One region of the Bacillus pfraonensis genome, then DNA from elsewhere that is predicted to be linked to it. Evidence: riboswitches for the same ligand, from Rfam matches in the RefSeq annotation. Region 1 holds a riboswitch; each other region holds the start of a gene.
What was found. Region 1 has a riboswitch for S-adenosylmethionine ahead of KFD70_RS11050 (MetQ/NlpA family ABC transporter substrate-binding protein). Riboswitches for the same ligand answer to the same signal wherever they lie in the genome.
Positions count from the first base shown of each region.

Region 2: linked by a shared signal. The riboswitch ahead of KFD70_RS12970 (YezD family protein) and the one ahead of KFD70_RS11050 (MetQ/NlpA family ABC transporter substrate-binding protein) in region 1 are both predicted to bind S-adenosylmethionine.
Region 3: linked by a shared signal. The riboswitch ahead of KFD70_RS25485 (MetQ/NlpA family ABC transporter substrate-binding protein) and the one ahead of KFD70_RS11050 (MetQ/NlpA family ABC transporter substrate-binding protein) in region 1 are both predicted to bind S-adenosylmethionine.

Region 1 is NZ_JAHCDO010000009.1:226,732-234,699, reverse strand. It holds gene KFD70_RS11085 (copper homeostasis protein CutC) at 1-176, opposite strand, end outside; gene KFD70_RS11080 (SH3 domain-containing protein) at 584-1,732, shown strand; gene KFD70_RS11075 (hypothetical protein) at 1,743-2,087, shown strand; gene KFD70_RS11070 (YdbC family protein) at 2,171-2,392, opposite strand; gene KFD70_RS11065 (methionine ABC transporter permease) at 2,548-3,210, opposite strand; gene KFD70_RS11060 (methionine ABC transporter ATP-binding protein) at 3,200-3,961, opposite strand; gene KFD70_RS11055 (acyl-CoA dehydrogenase family protein) at 3,968-5,128, opposite strand; gene KFD70_RS11050 (MetQ/NlpA family ABC transporter substrate-binding protein) at 5,142-5,960, opposite strand; SAM riboswitch class I at 6,019-6,109, opposite strand; gene KFD70_RS11045 (YdcF family protein) at 6,280-6,909, opposite strand; gene KFD70_RS11040 (GNAT family N-acetyltransferase) at 7,242-7,739, opposite strand; gene KFD70_RS11035 (GNAT family N-acetyltransferase) at 7,749-7,968, opposite strand, start outside.
Region 2 is NZ_JAHCDO010000011.1:185,000-192,890, forward strand. It holds gene lysA (diaminopimelate decarboxylase) at 1-1,095, shown strand, start outside; SAM riboswitch class I at 1,211-1,318, shown strand; gene KFD70_RS12970 (YezD family protein) at 1,389-1,532, shown strand; gene KFD70_RS12975 (phosphoadenylyl-sulfate reductase) at 1,618-2,322, shown strand; gene sat (sulfate adenylyltransferase) at 2,368-3,504, shown strand; gene cysC (adenylyl-sulfate kinase) at 3,517-4,110, shown strand; gene KFD70_RS12990 (nitrite/sulfite reductase) at 4,122-5,744, shown strand; gene KFD70_RS12995 (DUF3906 family protein) at 5,756-5,968, shown strand; gene cobA (uroporphyrinogen-III C-methyltransferase) at 6,053-6,829, shown strand; gene KFD70_RS13005 (sirohydrochlorin chelatase) at 6,831-7,583, shown strand; gene KFD70_RS13010 (NAD(P)-binding protein) at 7,558-7,891, shown strand, end outside.
Region 3 is NZ_JAHCDO010000039.1:14,785-22,675, forward strand. It holds gene KFD70_RS25475 (ABC-F family ATP-binding cassette domain-containing protein) at 320-1,864, shown strand; gene KFD70_RS25480 (hypothetical protein) at 2,122-2,439, opposite strand; SAM riboswitch class I at 2,646-2,762, shown strand; gene KFD70_RS25485 (MetQ/NlpA family ABC transporter substrate-binding protein) at 2,849-3,661, shown strand; gene KFD70_RS25490 (methionine ABC transporter ATP-binding protein) at 3,674-4,714, shown strand; gene KFD70_RS25495 (methionine ABC transporter permease) at 4,689-5,357, shown strand; gene KFD70_RS25500 (DnaJ family domain-containing protein) at 5,687-6,058, shown strand; gene KFD70_RS25505 (thioredoxin family protein) at 6,108-6,383, shown strand; gene KFD70_RS25510 (hypothetical protein) at 6,397-6,645, shown strand; gene KFD70_RS25515 (histidine kinase) at 6,805-6,948, shown strand; gene KFD70_RS25520 (TetR/AcrR family transcriptional regulator) at 7,030-7,614, shown strand; gene KFD70_RS25525 (MFS transporter) at 7,678-7,891, shown strand, end outside.

The sequences.
Region 1 (7,968 bases):
TGCGGACGAATCATAACATGGATCGGTATGTTTACTGCTTTTACCGCTTTTTTTATAAAAGCATAACTTGGCGTTAACCCACCTTCTGTATATGCTGAAATGAGCTCAATTCGATTTCCACCAGCTTTTTCAATTCGTTTCACATCTTCTAAACAAGTTGCAATGATTTCTAGCATAAAGCTACCTCTTTTCATACTTTTTCCACATTATTATACCGCAGCACAAATCAGAAACCTAGGTTTCCCATGTAAAACATGAAAAAAGGAATAAAAAAGAAAGATTTTTCAAACTCCTATAAAACAAAGCCTTGCTAGATTATAAATGAAGTAGATTAGTAAATACATGAGAAGATTCATGTGTCATTGATAACATTAAAATTCTCTCCTGAATAGATTTCTATATCGTGTAGCAAAAAGAGTTCGGCCCCTCAAGGCATCGAACTCTTTTTTCACGATAGGGCTTTTGACATACTTGAGAAATATATGAATTTATTTTCTTTATTTCCATAATACCTATATTTCTGGTATTCTTTTAATATAATTCTAAATTTTGTAACAAGTCATACAAGGGGGCTCATTATACGATGAATATGAAAGTTACAACATTGACAGCAACAACTATCGCAATCACTTCTCTTCTCCCATCGATTACTGAAGCAGATATGCAAACAACAGCTGTACAACCAAAGAACAATGTAAAAATCGGATACGTAAAACTTGATAACGTCCAACTATATCAAGGAAATACAACAAATAGTGATTCCCTTGGAAATATTTCATATAACACACCTGTTATTATTCTTGAGACTACACATGACTGGTATAAAGTAAACGCCCAAAACAAAATTGGTTACATACAAAAATCTAATTTGTCTTTGAAAAAGCTAAATCAAGAGCGCAATCAGTATATCGTAAATACAAGCGCTTTAAACCTTCGTTCTGAACCAAATATTCAATCAGCGATTCTTGATGTATTACCAAACGGGACATTTATTTCTGTGCAAGAAACGCACAGTGACTGGTACCTCATCTCTCACAATGGAAAAACAGGATACGTAAAAAAAGAATTTGTATCCAATCGTTCACAGCCATTCGTTAAAGGAATTACTATACAAAATAACTCTTACTATGTTGCAACTCCTAGATTAAAAGTACGAAGTGGGGCAGGAACAAATACCGCTGTTATTGGCTCTTTGCAAAACGGCACACAAATACAAGTAGTAGGTAAAGTAGGTTCATGGTATAAAATTCGTTTTGGCTCTGGATATGGATATATTGCTCAACATTATGTATTACAAAATGAACAACAAAAAAAGTCTGTGTCACCTTCTATCCCTGCTGTTTTTAAATTTCCAACACAGGGACAAGTTAGCTCAAATTTTGAAGTTAGATGGGGACAAATGCATTATGGTGTCGATTTTACAGCAGATGGGGATATGCCTATTCGTGCTGCAGCCGCAGGAAAAGTTATCAAATCCTATTATTCTAACAGCTACGGGAACGTCGTTTTCGTTACCCATTACATAAAAGGAAAATTATATACAACTGTTTATGCGCATATGAAAAACCGATCTGTACAAGTCGGAGATCGCGTTCAAACTGGACAAATGTTAGGTCAGATGGGGAATACTGGACATTCAACAGGGCAGCACCTTCATTTTGAATTACATAATGGGGCATGGAATTTTAAAAAAACAAATGCCGTTGATCCACTTCCTTACTTAGTTAGGTAGGTAACATCTTATGCTGCGTAATATTCCATTACTCATTGAGTATCTAGCTTTTTTCGGCCTGATCTGTTGTTTCCTTATTTATGATACCAATATATATTTTTTAAGTATGCTCATCTTATTTGTATGCTGTGAAATATTACTAGAAGTATTTAAAATACGCTTCAAAAAATACATTTCTCATTTATATACAGCACTCATTATTATCTCCTGTTTCATCACTATTTTAAAAATTGATGGTCTATTTATATCGAGTATGTTCCCTGTATTTTTTATAAGCATTCTTCTTATCGTATCCCAATATATCTACGTACCTGAACATCACAAAAAAGAAAATAAAGAGACAAAAATTGTATAGCCTTTTCTAACATAATATCCATGCAAAAAACCACTTTTGAAACATGATTCAAAAGTGGTTTTTTCTGCATAAAGTATTTCGCTTTATAACTCCATACTGTTTAAAATATCTTTTAATGCCTTTAACTCTTCAACCGTCAATGTAACGCCTTTTCCCATTTTGTCATGCTCTGGTGCCCAATCACGCAGATCATATTTTGGCTCTTTACCGTTCCAACTAATTAAATTAAGCTCTTTATTCCAGCCTTTAGGTGACTGTGATATAGCTCCAAAAGTTTCTTTAATATCAAATTTGATTTCTGCCACGATCATTCCTCCTTTACCATATATATTCCCTAATTGATTCTCCTACATTCTCTCATATGTTATATCGATAGAGCTAATTTTCTGCACGTCGATTATTGAACACCTTTAACGATTCATCTCTCTATATAAAAAGGACTTCGCCTCTTTTTTCACACTTACCTTTTATCAATCTTCGCAGCAATTCGATTCCCAATAAATTGAACAGATTGAACAAGAACAACAAGCATAAGTACCGTAACAACCATAACATCTGTTTGGAAGCGATAATATCCAAAGCGGATTGCTAGGTCCCCAACACCACCGCCTCCGACAACTCCCGCCATAGCGGAATAGGAAATAAAACTTACCGTTAAAACAGTTAAGCTTAATACAAGGCCTGAACGCGCTTCAACGAGCAGTACTTTCCACACGATTTGCAGCGGCGTTGCTCCCATTGCTTCAGCAGCTTCGATTACTCCTTTTGGAACTTCGCGCAATGCTTGCTCTACGAGTCTCGCAAAATAAGGGATGGCTGCTACTGATAAAGGAATCGTTGCAGCGATTGGACCGATTGTAGTTCCCAATAAAGTTCTTGTGAGAGGCACAAGTGCTACTAGTAAAATGATAAATGGAAATGAACGAATAATATTGACAATGCCGTTTAAAATACGATGAACAATATTTTGTTCCAAAATTTGTCCTTTGCTAGTAAAATATAAAATTACTCCTAAAGGAATACCTAAAATAATTGCTGCTCCAACTGAAAGTCCAACCATTAATAATGTTTGTAAAAGTGATGTCCAAATCTCTGGAAGGAGCGGAATAACATTATTGAACATGTGCAATGCCCCTCTCTTGCTCTACTCCTAATAAAAGTTTCGCAATTTCTGTTGTTGGTTTTAAATGTTGGTCGCGTAAGTGGAATGATTCAACAACTTCTCCTTCTTCCATTACCGCTACTTTATTACAAATTTGTTTAATGACATTCATTTCATGCGTTACAATTACGATTGTAACTCCTAATTCTTTATTTATCTTTTGTAAAAATTGCAAAATAGATCGTGTCGTTTTCGGATCAAGTGCCGATGTTGGCTCATCACAAAGTAATACCTTAGGATCATTTGCTAATGCACGCGCAATCGCAACACGCTGTTTTTGCCCACCGCTTAGCTGTGAAGGAAAATGATGTGCTTTATCACTTAAACTAACAATCTCCAAGCATTCTCTTACACGTTTTTCTTTCTCTTCTTTTGAAACTGATTTCAATTCTAATGGCAAAGCAATATTATCCGATACACTTTTATTATGAAGAAGATGAAAGTGTTGAAAAATCATACCGATTGACTGTCTGGCTGTTCGTAATTCTTTCTTTGATAGCTTTGTTAAGTCTTCACCATTTACAATGACTGCACCTGAATCCGGCTTTTCCAGTAAATTCATTGTACGTAATAATGTAGACTTTCCAGCGCCGCTTAAGCCCGCAATTCCATATATATCATGTTCTTCAATTTGCAAAGATACTGATTTTACACCGTGAAATAAACCTTCTTTCGTCTGAAACGTTTTATTTATATCGCGTAACGTTATCATGTTCACTCACTCCTTTTCAATTGATTTATAAGCATCTTCTGCTAGTAATGAGAGTGTTACATCATCCATTGGTGGATTGTGTAAACCAGCGCGAACATTTAAATAATAGCGGTGCAGTGGATTCTTTTCAGATAAACTTTTTGCTCCTACAATTCTCATTGCCTTATCAACAATTGATATCGCCGCATTCGTCGCAATATATTTCGCCGCTGCTAATTCCGCTTGCAGGGATTGTTTATCTTCCGCCTCATCATATTTTTTCGCAACTTGGTATAAAAAAGTACGAGCTTGCAAGAGTTCGAGCTCTAATTCGCCTACTAATCTCCTAACGTTTGGAAGTAAACTGATTGGATGATTTAAACTATTCGGTTGATATGATTTCGCAAAATGAATTGCATAATTTCTTGCAGCCTGCGCAATTCCTAAATAGCATGCTGGTATGTGAAGTAACCATCCAATTCCTTTCGGTTTCGACTGTGAACCTTTTACATCTGTAAAAAATTTATCTGGGATTTCAACATTCTGCAGTACAAGATCATGGCTAGCGGTTCCACGCATCGCAACACTATCCCATGTCTCTTCAATCAACACACCCTTTTCATGTCTTGGAATCACAAATTCTCCTATCTCATCTCGCCCTTCAATGCTCGCAGATATAATGAAATAATCAAGTACTGGCGCCATTGTTGTGAACGTTTTTCTTCCATTTATAATCCACTTATCACCTTTTTGGACAGCGAGCGTTTCTGGCTTTCCTCCCCGCGTTGGACTCCCTGTCTTTGGTTCAGTTGCTGCCCGGTTAAAAAGAGCGCCTTTTTTTACTTCTTCACAAAACCAAGAAAACATCTCAGGTTTCCATGAGCGATTTTCCGCAAGTTCTTTCACTATTCCAAGATGCCAACCGATTGATAAAGCTGTTGCTCCGTCTCCCTCTGCAATCTTTTCTTGAAATAAAACAAAATCATACAATGAAATGGCCTTTCCTCCGACATCTTTTGGTAATGTTAACTTCGTATAACCGATATGCTGCAACTCTTTAATATTTTCAAAAGGAAAAGATCCGAGTTCACTCAGTTGATGTTCCCTTCCTGCAAATTGCGGAACTAGCTCCTTTAGTTTCTCCAATACGAGAACTTGTTCTTCTGTTTCTATAAATGATAATGTCATATCAAGATCTCCTTTACTTTAAGTAATCAGGAAGCACGAATCCTTCAAATTGTTCTTCAGATTGAATCATCTTTTTAAATTCTGGTGAATGGTACGCTTCAATTAAGTCTTTCGCAAATTGTTTTGCTTTATCTTCATCACGAACAGTAACAATAATTCTGTGTTGCGAAGGTGTTTTTTCTAATTCCAATGCTTCTTTTAACTTATGTCCAGATGAAATGACAAGGTTTCCGTTAATAATACCGTAATCTAAGTCTTTCATCGCTCTTGGGATCTGTGGTGATTCAAGCGGTACTAATTTGAAATCTTTCTTTTTAAACGTAATGTCTTTTTCAGAGATTGTTAAAATATTTACATTTTCTTTTAATTTCACCCAGCCAATCCCTTCTAAAATACGTAATGCTCGTTCTAAATTAACTGGATCATTTGGTACCCCAATCTTCATTCCATCTTTCAAATCATCTAATGATTTATGTTTTTCAGAGTATACACCTTGAGGTGCTGATGGAACTTGAATAACACTTGAAATTTTCGCATTATTTTCTTTTGCGTAAGACTTCATAAAAGCAGTACTTTGAAATATATTTGCATCAATATCCTTATTCGTTAATGCTGGATTTGTTTCGTTTGGTGAATTAAACTCAACAATTTTAATTTTGTACCCCTTTTTCTCTAAGTACGGTTGTACTGCTTTTTTCACTTGATCGCTATATGGGCCAGGTGTAAAGCCTAAACGAATCTCTTTTTGATCGCCCCCTGATTTCTGCGTACAACCAGTAATAATAAATAAACTACATACAATACTTACAAGTGCAAAAAATAAACGCTTCATCCCTTCTCCTCCTACTAAAAAACAACCTTACATATAAGAAGGTTGTCATCTCTTTTCCTTCTTATCTACTCGGAATTAGCACCTTTTTTATTAACAGATAGGTTGCTGAAGTTTCATTGGGCCGTTCCCTCCACTTCTCTCGATAAGATTATATTTGATTATGCATTCTATTGTGTCACTATTCCGATGAAAATACAAGGTTTTTTATTTAAAAATTTTCTATAATTTGTAAAGTCATAAAAAATCCGCATCATATTTGCATAAAAAAGGATAGACTCCGTAGAACCACTCTACCTTTGTCTATCCTTTTCTTTATTTTTTAATCGCCTTTCAACATACGTAAAGGTAACGATGCAACATACCCAATATAAGAACATAATTCTTTAAAGAAAAATGGAATTTCTGTATCTAATGTTTTATACGCTGACGTTGGCGTTGGTGATGCATATGCATCCATCCCAATATGCTTCGCTATTTTCATCGCTCGCTTCATATGAAGAGGATCACTTACAATCGTGTATGTATGTAAGCCATTATCAATTCCGACCTGCTTTGCATTCTTTAAATTATCTTCTGTAAAACGCGACTGTGTTTCAATTAATATATCTTCATCCTTTACGTTATGCTTTAATGCATACGCTTTCGCAGTGCGTGCTTCTTCCTGCTCTGCTTCAAATTTCGTACCACCTGTAAAAATAATTTTTTTAATACTTCCATTCTTATACAAAGAAATTGCATGATTGATTCTTTCACGAAATACAGGAGACGGTTTTCCGTTCCAAGAAGCCGCCCCTAGTACAATAGCAGCATCTGTATCCACCTCATCTGTTTTAAAACGATAACTCCAAATATCGTAAGCTGCATAACTTATAAATAGAATGATAGAACTAACCATGAGTAAGAACACTTGCAAAACTCTTCTTTTTTTACTTTTTTTATTTTGTTTCATTTGTACTGGCCCCCGTGCATTATCCATACTTCTAAAAAATAATCTATTTTAAATCATTATATTTGAGTTCATTTGAAAGAAGGCACGTTTCTAAACAATTGATTCGTGCTATAAAGGGTTTTCATTCAAATAGAGGATTTTTCATTTACTATTTTTTGTGGTTCATATTTTATGAATTTGATTTATGTACAAAATTTCTCATACAACTCTATTGTAACGAATTTCTTCACAGAAGGGAATGATGAAACAAAAGTATATAAAAAAAGGAATCACTTTGTAAGAAAAAAGAAGTGATTTTCCTAATTTCATAGAAACACACCTCTTTTTTCTATCTACTTTATAATCCAATATTTCATATGCTGTTCTTCCAGTACACATTTGAATCCTGTTTTTTCTAAAACCTTACTTGAGGCAATATTACTCTTGAAACAATCCGCTTTAATGATTTGCACCTCATTAGTCTGCTGTAGCCATTCAACGAAAGCTTTTGCCATTTCAGTTGCATAGCCATTCCCTTGATATTCTGGCACAATACTATATCCAATCTCTACTGTATCCCTTGAATCAGGTGCACCTTTACAACCCATATCACCAATAATTAGATTATCTTCCTTATGAATAATGAGCCCACTCCATTTACTTTGCTTTAGATTTTTTCGTAAACCTTCCGCAATCCACGGCAAGATATCTTTATAATCAGGCATGGGCCATTCTAAAGATACTTTATATGGTATGATTTCTTGCAGCTCTTCTCTTCCTTTTATCGTTGCCTCAACAAGTTCTAATGTAAAGGGAATCATTTTTAGTCTCTTTGTTTCAATATTTGTCATGTATGCCTCCTATTTATGTAAATCCATTTTTTTCAGTAGTTGCTCTTTCACTACTGGCCACTCACTCGAAATGATGCTATATACTACCGCATCCCTTACATAGCCACTCGGTAACTTTCTCTCATTTCGTAGTACACCTTCTTTTACAGCACCAAGCCTTTCAATCGCTCGCTGCGCTTTTTCATTTCGTAAATCTGTCTTTATTTGCACGCGTAGCATTTGCAACTCT
Region 2 (7,891 bases), on a different contig from region 1:
CGAGTAGCTCGTGAAGAAAATATGTCTTTAGATGTTGTTTCCGGGGGCGAATTATATACTGCTTTACAAGCTGGTTTTCCAGCATCACGTATTCATTTTCATGGTAATAATAAGACGGAAGAAGAGATTATAATGGCGCTGCGAGCAGGTATTGGTTGTTTTGTAGTAGATAATTTCTTGGAAATGGAAATATTACATGACTTAGCAGAGCGGTATGGAAAAATTGTAAATATATTAATTCGAGTTACACCTGGAGTAGAGGCGCATACTCATGAATATATTACAACAGGGCAAGATGATTCGAAATTTGGTTTTGGAGTTTCTACTGGTCAGGCAATGCAGGCGATTCAAGTAGCACTAGAGAAATCAAATTATAACGTGTTAGGTATTCATTCGCATATTGGATCGCAAATTTTTGAAACAGCAGGATTTGTTCGGGCAATTGAAGTATTACGGAACTTTTTAGAAGAAATCAGAAAGCAAACAGGCTATGTAGTAACTGTATTAAATGTTGGTGGAGGATTTGGAATTCGCTACACAGAGTCTGATACACCGCTTACGCTTGAAACGTATGTGCATGCTGTAACGAATGCAGTGAGGGAACAATTTACAAGAAAGAATTATCCACTCCCTGAAATTTGGATTGAACCAGGGCGTAGTATTGTCGGAGATGCAGGAACAACAATTTATACAGTAGGAGCTGTAAAAGATATTCCAGGTATTCGTAAATATGTGTCAGTTGATGGAGGAATGACGGACAACTTAAGACCAGCTTTATATGGAGCACGTTATGAGGCAATGCTTGCCAATAGAGGAAGAGAAAATGCCGAAGAGATTGTATCAATTGCTGGAAAGTGTTGTGAGAGTGGGGATATGCTTATTTGGGATATAGAACTGCCACAAGTTACTTCTGGAGATTTGTTAGCAATCTCTTGTACAGGAGCATATGGATATTCTATGGCGAATAATTACAATCGCATTCGCAGACCGGCTGTAGTATTTGCAAAAGGCGGGGCGTCACAAGTTGTTGTCGAACGCGAAACATATGAAAATATAATTGGGAACGATCGCATACGCATAAAAGAGCTTGTGTAATCAATAAAAAGGAGTTGTTCGAACTGGGCAACTCCTTTAAAAAAATAAAAAATATAAAATATATCGGAAAACTAGGATTGAAAAAAATCAGAATTATGATAAAATACAAATACAAAGCTTATCAAGAGAAGCGGAGGGAACTGGCCCTACGAAGCTCAGCAACCTGCTTATGGGAGCAAGGTGCTAAGTCCAGCAAAATGGCATCCATTTTGAAAGATAAGGTAAAATATATTACCGAACAGTCTTTTCGAAATGGGAAAGATTTTTTTTATGAATAAAAAGGGGGGCTGTTCGTGGGAGTGCGTGGACATTTTGACGAAGTAGCTGAAAAGATTCAAACGATGCTTGCGGATATGAAATATGGTTCTATTACAATTGTTGTGCAAGATGGAAAAGTGATTCAGCTTGAAAAAAGTGAAAAAGTACGCTTAAAGTAAAAAGCGCTGACTAGAAAAACTAGAGGCGGTTTTAACCTATTGTATTAGGTTAAAACCGCCTTTTTGCGTTACAGGGGGAAAAAACATGCTGACGTATGAAACATGGAAAGAGGACTTCATTTCTTTTTCTGAAGAAGGTGAAACAAAAGGAGCACTGCAAGTATTAGAGTGGGCTTATAACCATTATAAGGGTGAAATTGTATACGCGTGTAGCTTTGGTGTGGAAGGTATGGTTTTATTGCATTTAATAAACCAAGTAAATCCATCTGCTAAAGTTGTATTTTTAGATACAAACGTTCATTTTCAAGAAACATACGATTTAATTAAACGAGTGCGTGAAAGGTTTCCGGGTTTCGAAATTATTGAAAAGCAACCTTCGCTCACACTTGAAGAACAAGCAAAGAAGCATGGGAATAATTTGTGGGAGCATAATCCAAATCTCTGTTGTAAATTAAGGAAAATCTTACCCCTTGAAGAATCTTTATCGGGTGGAAAAGCGTGGATATCAGGGCTAAGGAGGGAACAGTCTGAAACGCGGAAATATACAAAGTTTATCAATCAAGACCATCGTTTTAAATCTATTAAAATTTGTCCGCTCATTCATTGGACGTGGAAGGAAGTGTGGCGCTACGTATATAAGCATAATTTGCCTTATAATCCATTGCACGACATTGGTTATCCAAGTATAGGGTGTGAAAAATGTACGTTGCCTGTAGGAGATGGAGAAGATTCAAGGGACGGACGGTGGGCTGGAAAGATGAAAACGGAATGTGGCCTTCATTACCAATAAGAACTGGATTGATTTTAAATATATATGAAAGAGGCGTACAAGGAAATGAGTAAAACAAATATATTAGTAAATCGCGTTGATGAAACGTATGAAATAAAGGGAATTACAAAAGAAATTGAATTAGACAAAATTGCGTTAAGTGATTTAGAGCTTCTTGCGATAGGTGGTTATAGCCCGCTTACTGGCTTTTTAGGGAAAGAGGACTATCAATCTGTAGTAGAAAAAATGCGTTTAGTAAACGGTGATGTATGGAGTATCCCTATTACACTACCAATAACGGAAGAAAGGGCGAAACAATTAAAAATTGGTGAAGAGGTTCGTCTTGTTAAAGAAGGAATCACGTATGGTGTTATTCAAATAGAAAATATTTTTACACCGGATAAAGAGAAAGAAGCATTGCTTGTTTATAAAACGACTGATATTGCCCATCCAGGTGTGAAAAAATTATATGATAGACCGAATATTTATGTTGGAGGAGCAATCACGCTTGTAAAGCGCTTTGAAAATGATAAGTTTGCTTCTTATCATTTAGATCCAAGCGAAACGCGTGCAGAGTTTGCAAAACGCGGCTGGAAAACGGTAGTGGGGTTTCAAACGAGAAATCCTGTTCATCGTGCGCATGAATATATTCAAAAGTCTGCACTGGAAATTGTAGACGGTTTATTTTTAAATCCACTTGTCGGTGAAACGAAATCAGACGATATTCCGGCTGATGTGCGTATGGAAAGTTATGAAGTGCTTTTGAAAAATTATTATCCGAGCGATCGTGTCTTTTTAAGTGTTTTTCCGGCAGCAATGCGTTATGCAGGGCCACGTGAAGCGATATTTCACGCACTGGTTAGAAAAAACTTTGGCTGTACACATTTCATCGTGGGGCGTGATCATGCTGGGGTAGGAAATTATTACGGTACGTACGAAGCGCAAGAGATTTTTGTGAACTTTACAGTAGAAGAGTTAGGGATTACACCGCTCTTTTTTGAGCATAGCTTTTACTGTAAAAAATGTGAAGCGATGGCTTCTACGAAAACATGTCCGCATAGTAAAGAAGAGCATGTTATTTTATCGGGAACAAAAGTAAGAGAAATGTTGCGAAATGGAGAGATACCACCAAGTACATTTAGCCGTAAAGAAGTTGTAGAAATATTAATTCGTGGTTTACAAAAAGAAGTCGTAACAAAATAAGGAGAGAGTAAGATGGGCGTAAATATAACTTGGCATACAGCATCTGTTTCAAAAGAAGAAAGACGAAAGAAAAGTGGTCACCACAGCTTTGTACTTTGGTTCACAGGGTTATCAGCTTCTGGAAAATCAACAGTAGCAAATGCGGTTGCTAGGAAATTGTTCGAAAAAAATATTGGGAATTATGTACTAGATGGCGATAATATTCGTCATGGTTTGAATAAAGATTTAGGATTTTCCGAAAGAGATCGGACAGAAAATATTCGCCGGATTGGTGAAGTGGCGAAGTTATTTGTAGATCAAGGGACAATTGTACTAACAGCATTTATTTCTCCATTTCGAGTGGATCGCCAGCAAGTAAGAGATATTCTCAAAAAAGATGAGTTTATTGAAGTGTTTGTAAAGTGTCCAATAGAAGAATGTGAGAAACGTGATCCGAAAGGACTTTATAAAAAAGCGAGACAAGGCGATATTAAGCAATTTACTGGTATTGACTCGCCGTATGAAGAACCTGTAGAGGCAGAAGTGGTAGTAGAAACACATCTTTATTCAATCGAACAATGTGCAGAACAAATTATCGGTTACTTACAAGAGCGTAGCTTTATATAGGGGGAATAAAAATGAGTTATGAAAAAGTGTGGGCAAACAATGAAAAGTTAAATGCTACAGAGAAAAAGAAATTAGAAAAAGACGGTTTAGAAATTTTTAAAGCTATCCCGTATTATGCTGAAAATGGGTTTGATTCTATTCCGAAAGAAGAATGGGATTCTTTTAAATGGGCAGGTTTATATTTACAGCGCCCAAAAGAAGCAGGGTATTTCATGATGCGTGTAAATATTCCTTCTGGTATTTTAACGAATGAACAAGTTGAAGTATTGGCTTCTATTGCAGAAGATTATGGTCGTGATGTTCTTGATATTACTACAAGACAGGCGATTCAATTCCATTGGCTTGAAATTGGTCAAATACCAGATATTTTTAATCGTTTAGAAAAAGTGGGATTATCAACAGCAGGAGCTTGTGGTGATATTACAAGAAATATTATTGGGAATCCTCTTGCTGGTATTGATGGTGATGAATTATTTGATACAGCACCAATTGTAAAAGAGGTATATGAGTTCTTCCAACATAATGAAGAATTTTCGAATTTGCCTCGAAAGTTTAAAATGTCAATTAGTACAAATGTATATAATGCAGCAAATGCTGAAATTAATTGTGCTGCTTTTACTCCAGCTACAAAAGAGATTGATGGAAAAATAGTGGAAGGCTTTCATTTACGAGTAGGCGGGGGATTATCTGCCCGTCCGTATTTAGCTCAGGAGTTAGATTTATTCATCCTTCCTGAGCAAGTGAAGTCGGTAGCGATTGCAATTGCTACAGTCTTCCGTGATTTCGGATATCGTGAAAAGCGACATTTAGCACGTTTGAAATTTTTAGTTGCTGATTGGGGTGCGGAAAAATTCAAAGAAAAATTATTAGAATATACAGAGCCTTTACACGATAAAGGAAACGATGCTTTAAAAGGGTGGAATGCAGGTTATTTCTACGGTGTTCATAAACAAAAACAAGGTGATTTATCATACGTTGGTTTTAACGTACCTGTTGGTCGCTTGCATTCTGAGGAGTTGTTTGAAATTGCTAGAATTGCGAAGCAGTACGGAAATGGTGAGATTCGCACATGTAATTCGCAAAATTTTATTATTCCCAATGTTCCCGAAGGAAACGTTGAGGCACTTTTACAAGAACCATTGTTTGAATCGATTTCAGCAAAACCAAAATCATTCATTGGATATGCAGTTTCTTGTACGGGAATTGAGTATTGTAATCTTGCATTGGTAGAAACGAAAGCACGCTTACGAAATATTGCCGACTATTTAGATACACAACTTGTACTTGATGTGCCGGTTCGGATTCATATGACGGGATGCCCGAATTCATGTGGTCAAAGGCAGATTGCCGATATCGGGTTACAAGGTGTGAAATTGAAGACGAAAGAAAAAGGAATTGTTGAAGCGTTTGAAATTTATGTAGGTGGTACCTTACTAGAGGGTGGTGTTTATAACCAAAAATTAAAAGGAAAGATTGATGGGGAAGACCTTCCAGATGTTCTTGTATCGTTTTTAACATACTTTAAAGAACATAAACTGCCAGCTGAAACTTTTTATGAGTTTACAGAACGCGTTGGAGTAGAAAATTTACAATCCGCGTTAAATACAATTTTAGAAGAAGTGATTGCATCTTAGGAGGGAACAATATGGATTTATATCGTTTTGAAGCAGTGTTGGCAAATGGTGTTGTTCCTGTAGTAGTTGTCGCACAAAGTGAGGAACAGGCATTTAGACTTGTTGAGGTAGAATTAGAGAAGTATTTTTTACCGCTGCCAGAAGTGAAGGAAATCTCTCTGCATGAAAAAAAGAAGATTCGCAAAGGTGCAGCATTTGTTATTCATGAGCAGGAGACATTGTAATACAAAATGACATCGATTTGAATAGTAACTTCCATTCGTAATAGGAATGGAAGTTTCACTTTATAGTAGAAATGAGGAGAGATGATGGGAAAAGTATATATTGTTGGTGCAGGGCCGGGAGATCCAGATTTAATTTCTGTAAAAGGGGTAAAGTGTATCGAGCGGGCGGATGTTATTTTATACGATCGTCTTGTAAATAAAGAACTACTTTCCTATGCGAAGCCAGATGCTGACTTAATATATTGCGGAAAACTACCAAACTATCACACAATGAAACAAGAAACCATTCACGCTTTTCTTGTTAAATATGCAAAAAAAGGAAAAATCGTAACGCGATTAAAAGGTGGAGATCCGTTTGTATTTGGAAGAGGTGGTGAAGAAGCAGAAGCGTTAGCGAAGCATGGTATTCCGTTTGAAATTGTACCTGGTATTACAGCAGGAATAGCTGCTTCTGCATATGCGGGGATTCCTGTAACGCACCGGGATGCGAGCGCAAGTTTTGCAGTTGTGACAGGGCACCGAAAAGAAGGTGCTGAAGAAGAAGTGAAGTGGGAAAACTTAGCGAAAGGTGTCGACACGCTTGCTGTTTATATGGGGGTAAGCAATCTCCCTTATATATGTGAACAACTTTTGAAATATGGAAAAGGAGAAAATACGCCAGTGGCTATTGTGGAGTGGGGAACTACACAATCTCAGCGAACCATTACAGGAATGTTAGGAACAATTGTAACGCTTGCTGAAAAAGAACAGGTCCAAAATCCGAGTATGATTGTAATCGGAGAAGTTGTTCGTTTCCGTGAAAAAATTCATTGGTTTGAAAAACAGGCGGACATTACGTATCCTGTAAGCGGAGTGTTATAAAATGAAAGCTGTATTATATGTATGTCACGGAAGTAGGCTAAAAGAGGCAAAAGAGGAAGCGGTAGGTTTTGTTTCTGCTTGTATGAACCATGTATCAGCTTCTATTCAAGAACTATGTTTTTTAGAATTAGCACAGCCTGATATTTCAGAAGGATTTGCTAATTGCGTAAGAAGAGGAGCAACAGAAATTGTCGTTGTTCCTGTTTTTTTATTAGCAGCAGGGCATGTGAAAGAAGATATTCCCAATGAACTCCAAAAAATGCAAAATAAATATCCTCACATTGCAATTACTTACGGAAATCCGTTTGGTGTTTCAGAATCACTCGTATCCGCTACGTGTGAGGGGAGCGGTATTAAAGAGTATGAAAGTGGGGTAACCTTGTTGCTTGTGGCAAGAGGGAGTAGTGATCTTGAGACGTTACAAGATATGAAACGTATTGCTTCTCTGTTTGAAAAAGAGGAGAAAGTTAAAAAGGTAGAAGTATGTTATTTAGCTGCGGCAGAGCCTAGGTTTGAGGAGAAATTAAAAGAAGTTGTAGAACGAAAAGAGGAGAATGTTGTCATTCTACCTTATTTGTTATTTACAGGCTTATTAATGAGACACATTGAGAAGGAAGTACGCGGATACCATTCTACGAATATATATGTAAGTCCTTATTTAGGAAAAAACCGTGTATTTCAAGAAATGCTAATCCAGAAAACGGGAGAAATATTAAGGGGAGATGAGTATGTATCCACTTACAGTACGAATTGAAAAGAAACGTGTTGTTGTCATTGGCGGTGGTAAAGTGGCATCATTTAAAATCGCTCCTTTATTAAAAGAAGGAGCGGATATAGTTGTAGTGAGTCGTGAATTAGATGCGAGTTTAGTAAAGCTTGTAGAATCGAAGCAAATTCGTTGGTTTCAAAAAGATTATGAAAAAGAGGATTTAGAAGGTGCTTTTTTAGTAGTGGCAGCTACAAGTGATTCAATAATAAATGAATCTATTGCAAAAGATGCATCATTAAACCAGCTTGTTAATGTAATTACCAACCCTGAAAGCGGAAATGTTCATTTTCCGG
Region 3 (7,891 bases), on a different contig from region 1:
CGAATAAAATATAAGAGCATGGTATATGCTTATTATAAGACAATAATGATTTATAAAGGAGTGAAAGGATAAGATGACTTTATCAACTGTTCTTCAAATGGTTTTAGCTTGATATGGGAGAAGTCTGCCCATTTTTAAAGTGTAAGCCAAATTGAAGACAGCAGATAAAGAGCCTTAATCCTTTTTTACGATAATTATTTGTAATGGGTAAGGTGTGTTCACCTTACCCATTTTTCATGTATACACAATTAAATAAGACCTTTATTTTGCTGTTCTCTCTATTTGGCTTGTTAGTGGTAAAGAAAAGGAGAGAGCAAAAATGAGTGTATTAACAGTAGAAAATCTTACCCATACGTATGGAGATAAAAGTATTTTATATAATGCTTGTTTTCGATTATTGCAAGGTGAGCATGTTGGACTTATAGGAAGTAATGGTGCTGGGAAATCAACGTTGCTTCGTCTGTTAGCAGGAGAGATTCTACCTGATGGGGGAACAATTGAATGGTTTCCACATGTGAAGGTCGGTTTTTTAGAGCAGCATATTGAGTTACAAGAAGGAACAACAATTGAAGAATATTTACAAAGTGCTTTTTCTCACCTGTATACGATTGAACGTGAAATGATGGATATTGCTGAAAAGATGGCCAAGGAAACGGACTTAGAGCAGCTATTAACGCAATATGGAAAATTACAAAATGTACTAGAAGGTTCAGATTTTTATCAAGTTCATACAAAAATAGAAGAAATAGCAGCTGGTTTAGGGTTGTTAGATTTAGGAATGAAAAAAGATGTTTCAAAATTAAGTGGTGGCCAGCGAACAAAATTATTACTTGGGAAGCTTCTTTTAGAGAAGCCACACATTTTATTGCTAGATGAACCAACAAATTATTTAGATGCGGTTCATATCGATTGGCTAAGGGCGTATTTACAAGCATATGAAAATGCTTATATTGTCGTTTCACATGATGAATCATTTTTAAATTGTATTACAAATGTTATTTATCATTTAGAAGGGCAAACAATAAAGCGCTATGCGGGGAATTATGAAAGATTTTTATCAAGCTACCAACTTCAGAAACAACAATTACAAGCAACTTATACAAGACAGCAAAAGGAAATTGCAAATTTAGAGAGTTTTATTCAAAAAAATAAAATTAGAAAAGCGAAGCAGGCGAAAAGTCGTGAAAAGGTATTAGAGAAAATGAAAAAGCTAGGAAAGCTTAACGATGCACCAAGGCCGCGTTTTCATTTTCAAGTTCACACTGAACCTGTGAGTCGTATATTACAAGCGGAGCAGATTCAAATTGGTTATGCAGAACCATTGTTAGTTACAGGTCTTAATTTACAAGTAAAAAGAGGCGAAAAGATTGCAATTGTTGGTCATAATGGAATTGGAAAAACAACAATGTTAAAAACATTACTAGGGCAATTAAAACCATTAAGTGGAACAGTAAGTATCGGAGAACGGGTACACCCTGCATATTTTGCTCAAGAAGAATTTGCGGAAGAAATTACGCCACTTGAGCAAGTCTGGTTAGGGCGTCCGGATATGACGCAAAAAGAAATCCGGCAATCTTTAGCAAGGTGTGGTTTAAAAGAAGAGCATATTCGGCAGCCTCTTTACTTGTTAAGTGGTGGGGAACAGACAAAGGCACGTTTATGTGAGCTTATGTTAACGCGAAGTAATGTATTAATTTTAGATGAACCAACGAATCATTTAGATGTGTATGCGAAAGAAGCGTTAGGAGAAGCTTTGCGAAATTATCAAGGAACAGTTTTACTCGTTTCTCACGAGCCTTCTTTTTATAAATCTTGGGTGACACGAGTTTGGAATCTAGAGGAAATGAATGTTACGAAAAGATAAGAGGGAAATTTATTTTGGAGCGTAACTATATAAATACGCATTGAAAGACCGAGATAAACCATTCCTTTTAGGTGGGAGAGAGCATCTGTTCATGGATAGAGGCGGTCAGTGTTTTTTTTAGCCACATGCCATGTGAAAACAGAAGGAGAAAATGAGTGGAGAAATTCTTTTTTTTCATAAACATGACTTAGAGGTCGGAAAATTAAAATGGACAAAAGCATGAGAGCAGCTACGTTTTGTAGCTGCTCTCATACTTTTTACTGATTTACTTGCAAACGTTCTTGAATGAACAACAGCAACTTAACAATGCTGTCTTCTGTATAAATATCAAATTTTTGATGATGAAATTCACCATGTTCGTGATAAAAAATAAGTTCACCTTTTCCAGCCACTTCATTTATCAGCATATGAAAACTGAGTGGTGTTGCTACAATTGAGCCGTTATCATCTCTTAACAGAATTTGACAAAGCGTTTTTTGCTGTTCAACCTCATATAAAAAATCGTAATGAAAGGATTGAGCTATTTTTTCTATTTGAGAGAGGAGTAGGGTTTGTATAGCATGTGTTTCGTGCATAAAATGTAACCTCTTTTCTTGTATGCGCTGTTATCTAGTATAGTAATAATGAGTATACTTTGTACATAATTATTGCTCGTTATTTCTAGAGAGTGTCAAAATAAGTTGAACAACAATACGCAGTATATTCAGAAAAATATTATTGACAAAATTTTTTGTAAGATTTACTATTAGTACCATAACTTTTACAAAATTTAATACGGATACTCTTATCCAGAGAGGCGGAGGGACTGGCCCTATGATGCCCGGCAACCGAGCTTATGAAGAATCATAAGCTAAGGTGCTAATTCCTGCAAAACGATTTTCGTTTTGGAAGATAAGAGAGGAGCTTATTTTGTCTATTTGACACCTCTCTTATTTGAGAGGTGTTTTTTGTTTAAGAACAGATATATATGAGGGGGAATTGTATATGAAAAAATTGTTGCTAAGTATTGTAAGTGGAACGGTATTATTATTAGGCGCATGTAGTGCGGATTCAGGTAAGGAAGCAAAAGCGCTAGATGAGAAAAAAGTTACAGTTGGTGTAACGGGGGGACCGCATGAACAAATTTTTGAGAAAGTAAAGGAAGTAGCAGCAAAAGATGGCTTACAAGTTGATTTAAAGGTATTTAATGATTATGTAGCGCCAAATGTATCGTTAGACGAAAAAGATATTGATGTAAATAGTTATCAAACGAAGTCCTATTTAGATGTATTTAAAGCAGAACGCAATATGAAATTAACAGAAGTATTTTCAACGGTAACGTTCCCAATGGGAGTATATTCGAAACACTTGAAAGATGTAACCGAGTTAAAAGACGGCGATGCGATTGCTGTGCCAAATGATCCAACAAATGAACTTCGGGCTTTAAAATTATTTGAAAAAGCAGGTGTTTTAAAAGTTGATCCAAAAGCAACAGAGAAAGCAACTGCAAAAGATGTGATTGAGAATCCCAAGAATTTAAAAATTGTTGAGTTAGAGGCGTCACAATTACCAACGCAGTTAGATGAAGTGAAAGCAGCAGCAATTAATACGAATTTTGCATTAGGTGCGAAACTAAGCCCTGCTAAGGATTCTATTTTCCGTGAAGGAAAAGATTCACCATATGTAAACTGGGTGGTTGTTCGTACAGAGAATAAGGATGATGCAATCGTAAAAAAATTGAAGAAAGCGTATCAGTCTAAAGAAGTAAAAGAGTTTATCGAGAAAAAATTCGATGGTTCTGTTTTACCGTCTTGGTAGGAGCTGACTATAATGATTGAATTGAAGAATGTATCTAAGGTGTTTACAACAAAAAAAGGTAAGGTAGAGGCTCTGAAACCAACTTCCCTTAAAGTAGAAAAAGGAGAAGTGTTTGGAATCATTGGATATAGTGGTGCAGGGAAAAGTACGTTAATCCGCTGTGTAAATCTATTAGAAAAACCAACAACAGGAAACATCATTGTAAATGAAAAAGATTTAACAACTTTATCTACAAAAGAATTAGCACAAGCAAGACAAAAAATAGGGATGATTTTTCAAGGATTTAACTTATTAAAAACAGTCAATGTTTATGAAAATATTGCATTGCCTTTACGTCTAGCTGGGATTTCAAAAACTGAGATTGAAAGAAGGGTAGAAAAATATTTACGTATTGTGGACCTTTTTGATAGAAAAGATGCATATCCAAGTGAGCTTTCTGGCGGCCAAAAACAACGTGTTGCAATTGCACGTGCACTATCTTATGAACCAGAGATTTTGCTAAGTGATGAAGCGACAAGCGCGTTGGATCCAGAAACCACGGAGTCAATCTTAGACCTGTTGCTAGAAATTAATGAGAAAATTGGGATTACGATTTTGCTAATCACACATGAAATGAATGTAATCCAGCGTATATGTGATCGCGTTGCTGTGATGGAACACGGAGCTATAGTAGAAAGCGGCACAGTGAAGGATATTTTTACAAACCCACAACATGTAACAACGAATAAATTTGTGAATAGTGCTTTGGCAGTTAAAATTCCAGAAGAAGTACAAAAAGAACTGGAAAATGCTGGTGAAACTGTAACACTTTCTTTTATAGGAATTTCCTCAGGGGATCCAGCACTTGCTGTTGCTACAAAACGATTTCAAGTATACCCCAATATTTTATCGGGTAATATTACACAACTAAAACATGAAGCGTATGGTAAGCTCGTTGTTCATATGCAAGGTGAAAAACACGAGGTACAACGGGCCTTAGCATTTTTAAAAGAACAAGGAATCATCGTAGAAGGAGGTAAAGAAGAGTATGGGAAACAAATCCTTTTTGGATGAATGGGGTAAGATGATATGGGAAGCGACGATTCAAACATTTCAAATGACATCTATTTCGTTGCTTATATCAATTATTATTGCCTTGCCACTTGGTGTAACACTTGTTTTAACAAGGCCTGGTGGTCAACTAGAGAATAAAATTGTATATCCTGTTTTGAATACAATTATTAATATCATTCGTTCTATTCCATTTATTATTCTATTATTCTTCATTCTACCGTTTACAAAGCTCATTATGGGGACCTCAATTGGTGTGAAAGGTGTGATTGTACCGCTTGTTGTATTTACAGCTCCTTATATTGCGCGTTTAATGGAGACAGCTTTACTAGAAGTGGATCGCGGTGTAATTGAGGCATATCAAGCGATGGGAGTTTCTACTGTGAAAATTATTTGGCACGTTATGGTTAGAGAAGCACGTCCATCTCTTGTGCTTGGTTTAACAATCGCAACGATTGGACTAATAGGTGCAACAGCAATGGCTGGGCTTGTAGGAGCAGGGGGACTCGGAGATTTAGCATATCGATTTGGTCATCTACGGTATGAACCAGAAGTGATGTATGCAACGGTATTTATGTTAATTATTCTTGTTCAAGGCTTACAGTCTTTAGGGAATGGGATTGCTAGAAAATTAAAGAAAGATTGATGAAATGCGGTGGCTCTATTATAAGAGGTACCGCATTTTTTATTTTTAGCGTATATAAACCAAAATAAAAAATGCCATAAACTCTTTTTTTAGGCGGGCGAGAGTAGTCGGTTAGATCCTGTTTCTGCACCATGCCAGGTTAAAACAGAAAGAGAAAATGAGTGGATTCACCTGTTCTTCTTCGGACAGTAACTTATATGTCGAAAAATCAAAATGAATTTATATAGGTATAAATAAATATGGAACCTGATTTTTTGTAAACTATATTATGGTATAATTAGAATTTTTAATGTAAAATGATGGTAAAAACATGTAAGGGAGGGAGCGGCATGGATGTTTTCTTAAGCATTGCTGAAGAAAGAATTCGTCAAGCAATTAATAATGGTGACCTTGATGACCTTCCGGGGAAAGGGAAACCACTACAATTAGAAGACATTTCAATGGTACCTCCAGACCTTAGAATGAGCTACAAAATTTTGAAAAACGCTGGTATGATTCCGGCAGAAATGGAATTACAAAAAGATATATTGAAAATAGAAGATTTAATCGCTTGTTGCTACGATGAAGTAGAACGAGTGAAACTAAAAGAGGAGTTAACGGCAAAAACTCTTCGATTTCAACAGCTAATGGAGAAGAGAAAAATAAAAGGAAATTCAGCATTTCGTATGTACCAAAATCAAGTGTTTAGTAAATTGCGCTAAGAGGGATAACATGAGAAAATTCCAAATGATGGAATGATTAGTAGCATATATTGAGGCAAAAGATTTAGTGCTGTTATTTATCAAAACTGAAAATTGTGGTGTTTGTGATGTGATGCTCCAGAAAGTAAATCACTTATTAGCGGAATATCGAACTGTAGAAAATATTGTAATTTCACTACAGGATATGCAAGAAATTTCATCCAAGTATTTAGTATTTACAGCTCCAACGGTTTTATTATTGCATCAAGGGAGAGAGATACTTCGTGAATCACGTTTTATCTCCCTAGAGAAGATAGAACGAGCATTACAATTATTTGAAGAATAAGGGAGGGGCTTAAATGGGCTTTGTGATAGCGGCATTATTGTTTTTAGTTTTAATGGGAATGATTGCAAAATCGATTAAGAAAAATAAAAGGAAAGTAAATCTTTATAAAACAGGAAATGGTGATAGTACGACAACTACTACTGCTTCTACACCAGTTTTCTTTGCAGGATCTGATAGTTCCAACGATTGTGGAAGTTCTTTTGGAGGTGACAGCGGTTTTTCAGGCGGTGATGGTGGTAGCTGTGGCGGTGGTGGGGATTAATGAGAAATACGCTCTTTACGGGCGTATTTCTTTTTAAACAAACGTTTGATTAGTTGGCTTGAACCCGCATAAAATCAGCTAAACAAACGTTTGTTTAAGAGTTTATAAGCTTATTGTATTGATAAATAAGGAATATATGATGTTATAAGGGGAATGAGCATGGAGAAGAAACCAAAGATCAAAAATAAAGGGAAGGTAGCATTATTTTTATTCGTTGCAGGTGGAGTATTTATAGTCAAACTTGCTTTTAAAGTCGGAGCGATTCATACACTTAAAATGTGGTTTGAAAATATTTTTTCCTAAATAAGGAATATATCCTCTTGTAAAAGAGGTTTTAGATTTGTTAATATTAGACTGAACGGTCGGTTTAAGTGAGGTGTGAACATGAGAAAAAGTGCAGAAGAGATAAAAAAAGAAATAGCGTACCAAGCAGAAGAGTTATTTTCACAAAAAGGATATGCTGCAACATCTATGGAAGATATTTGTGAAATTACAAAGCGTAGTAAAGGTAGCATTTATTATCATTTTAAAAGCAAAGAAGAATTATTTTTATTTGTAGTAAAACAACATACGTATGATTGGCTTGAAAAGTGGAATGAAAAAGAAAAGCAGTTTCATACAAGTACTGAAAAATTATACGGACTTGCAGAGTACCATGTGGAAGATATACAACAGCCTATTTTTAGTGCAGTAGAAGAGTTTTCTACAAATCAAGTCGTGAGCAAAGAAGTTTTGGATGAAATGCTGGCTTTAGCAAGAGCATCATACGGTGTTTTTGAAAAACTGATTGAAGAAGGTATGAAATCTGGAGAATTCCGTCAAGGAGATACTAGAGATCTTATGTACATTGTAAATGGTTTATTATCTGGGCTTGGGGTACTTTACTATGAACTAGACCCTACAGAAATGAAGCGCATTTACAAGAAGGCAATTGATGTACTGCTACAAGGAATGGCAGCTGAATCTTAAATCAGCACCTTTTCTTTTATATTAAATTAGACTGAACGGTCGGTTTAAAAAAGGAGGAATAACATGAAAGATTTATTCAAAAATCGAGCATTTATGCTTGTTATGGCGTCTGATATTTTACAGCAGTTTGCAATTTGGATTCGAAATATGGCACTTTTGTATTTCGTTATGGAGCGAACAAATAATGATCCCGTTTCAGTTTCATTATTATCTGTTATGGAATACGCGCCTATTTTTATTTTTTCATTCATTGGTGGTGCGCTAGCAGATCGCTGGA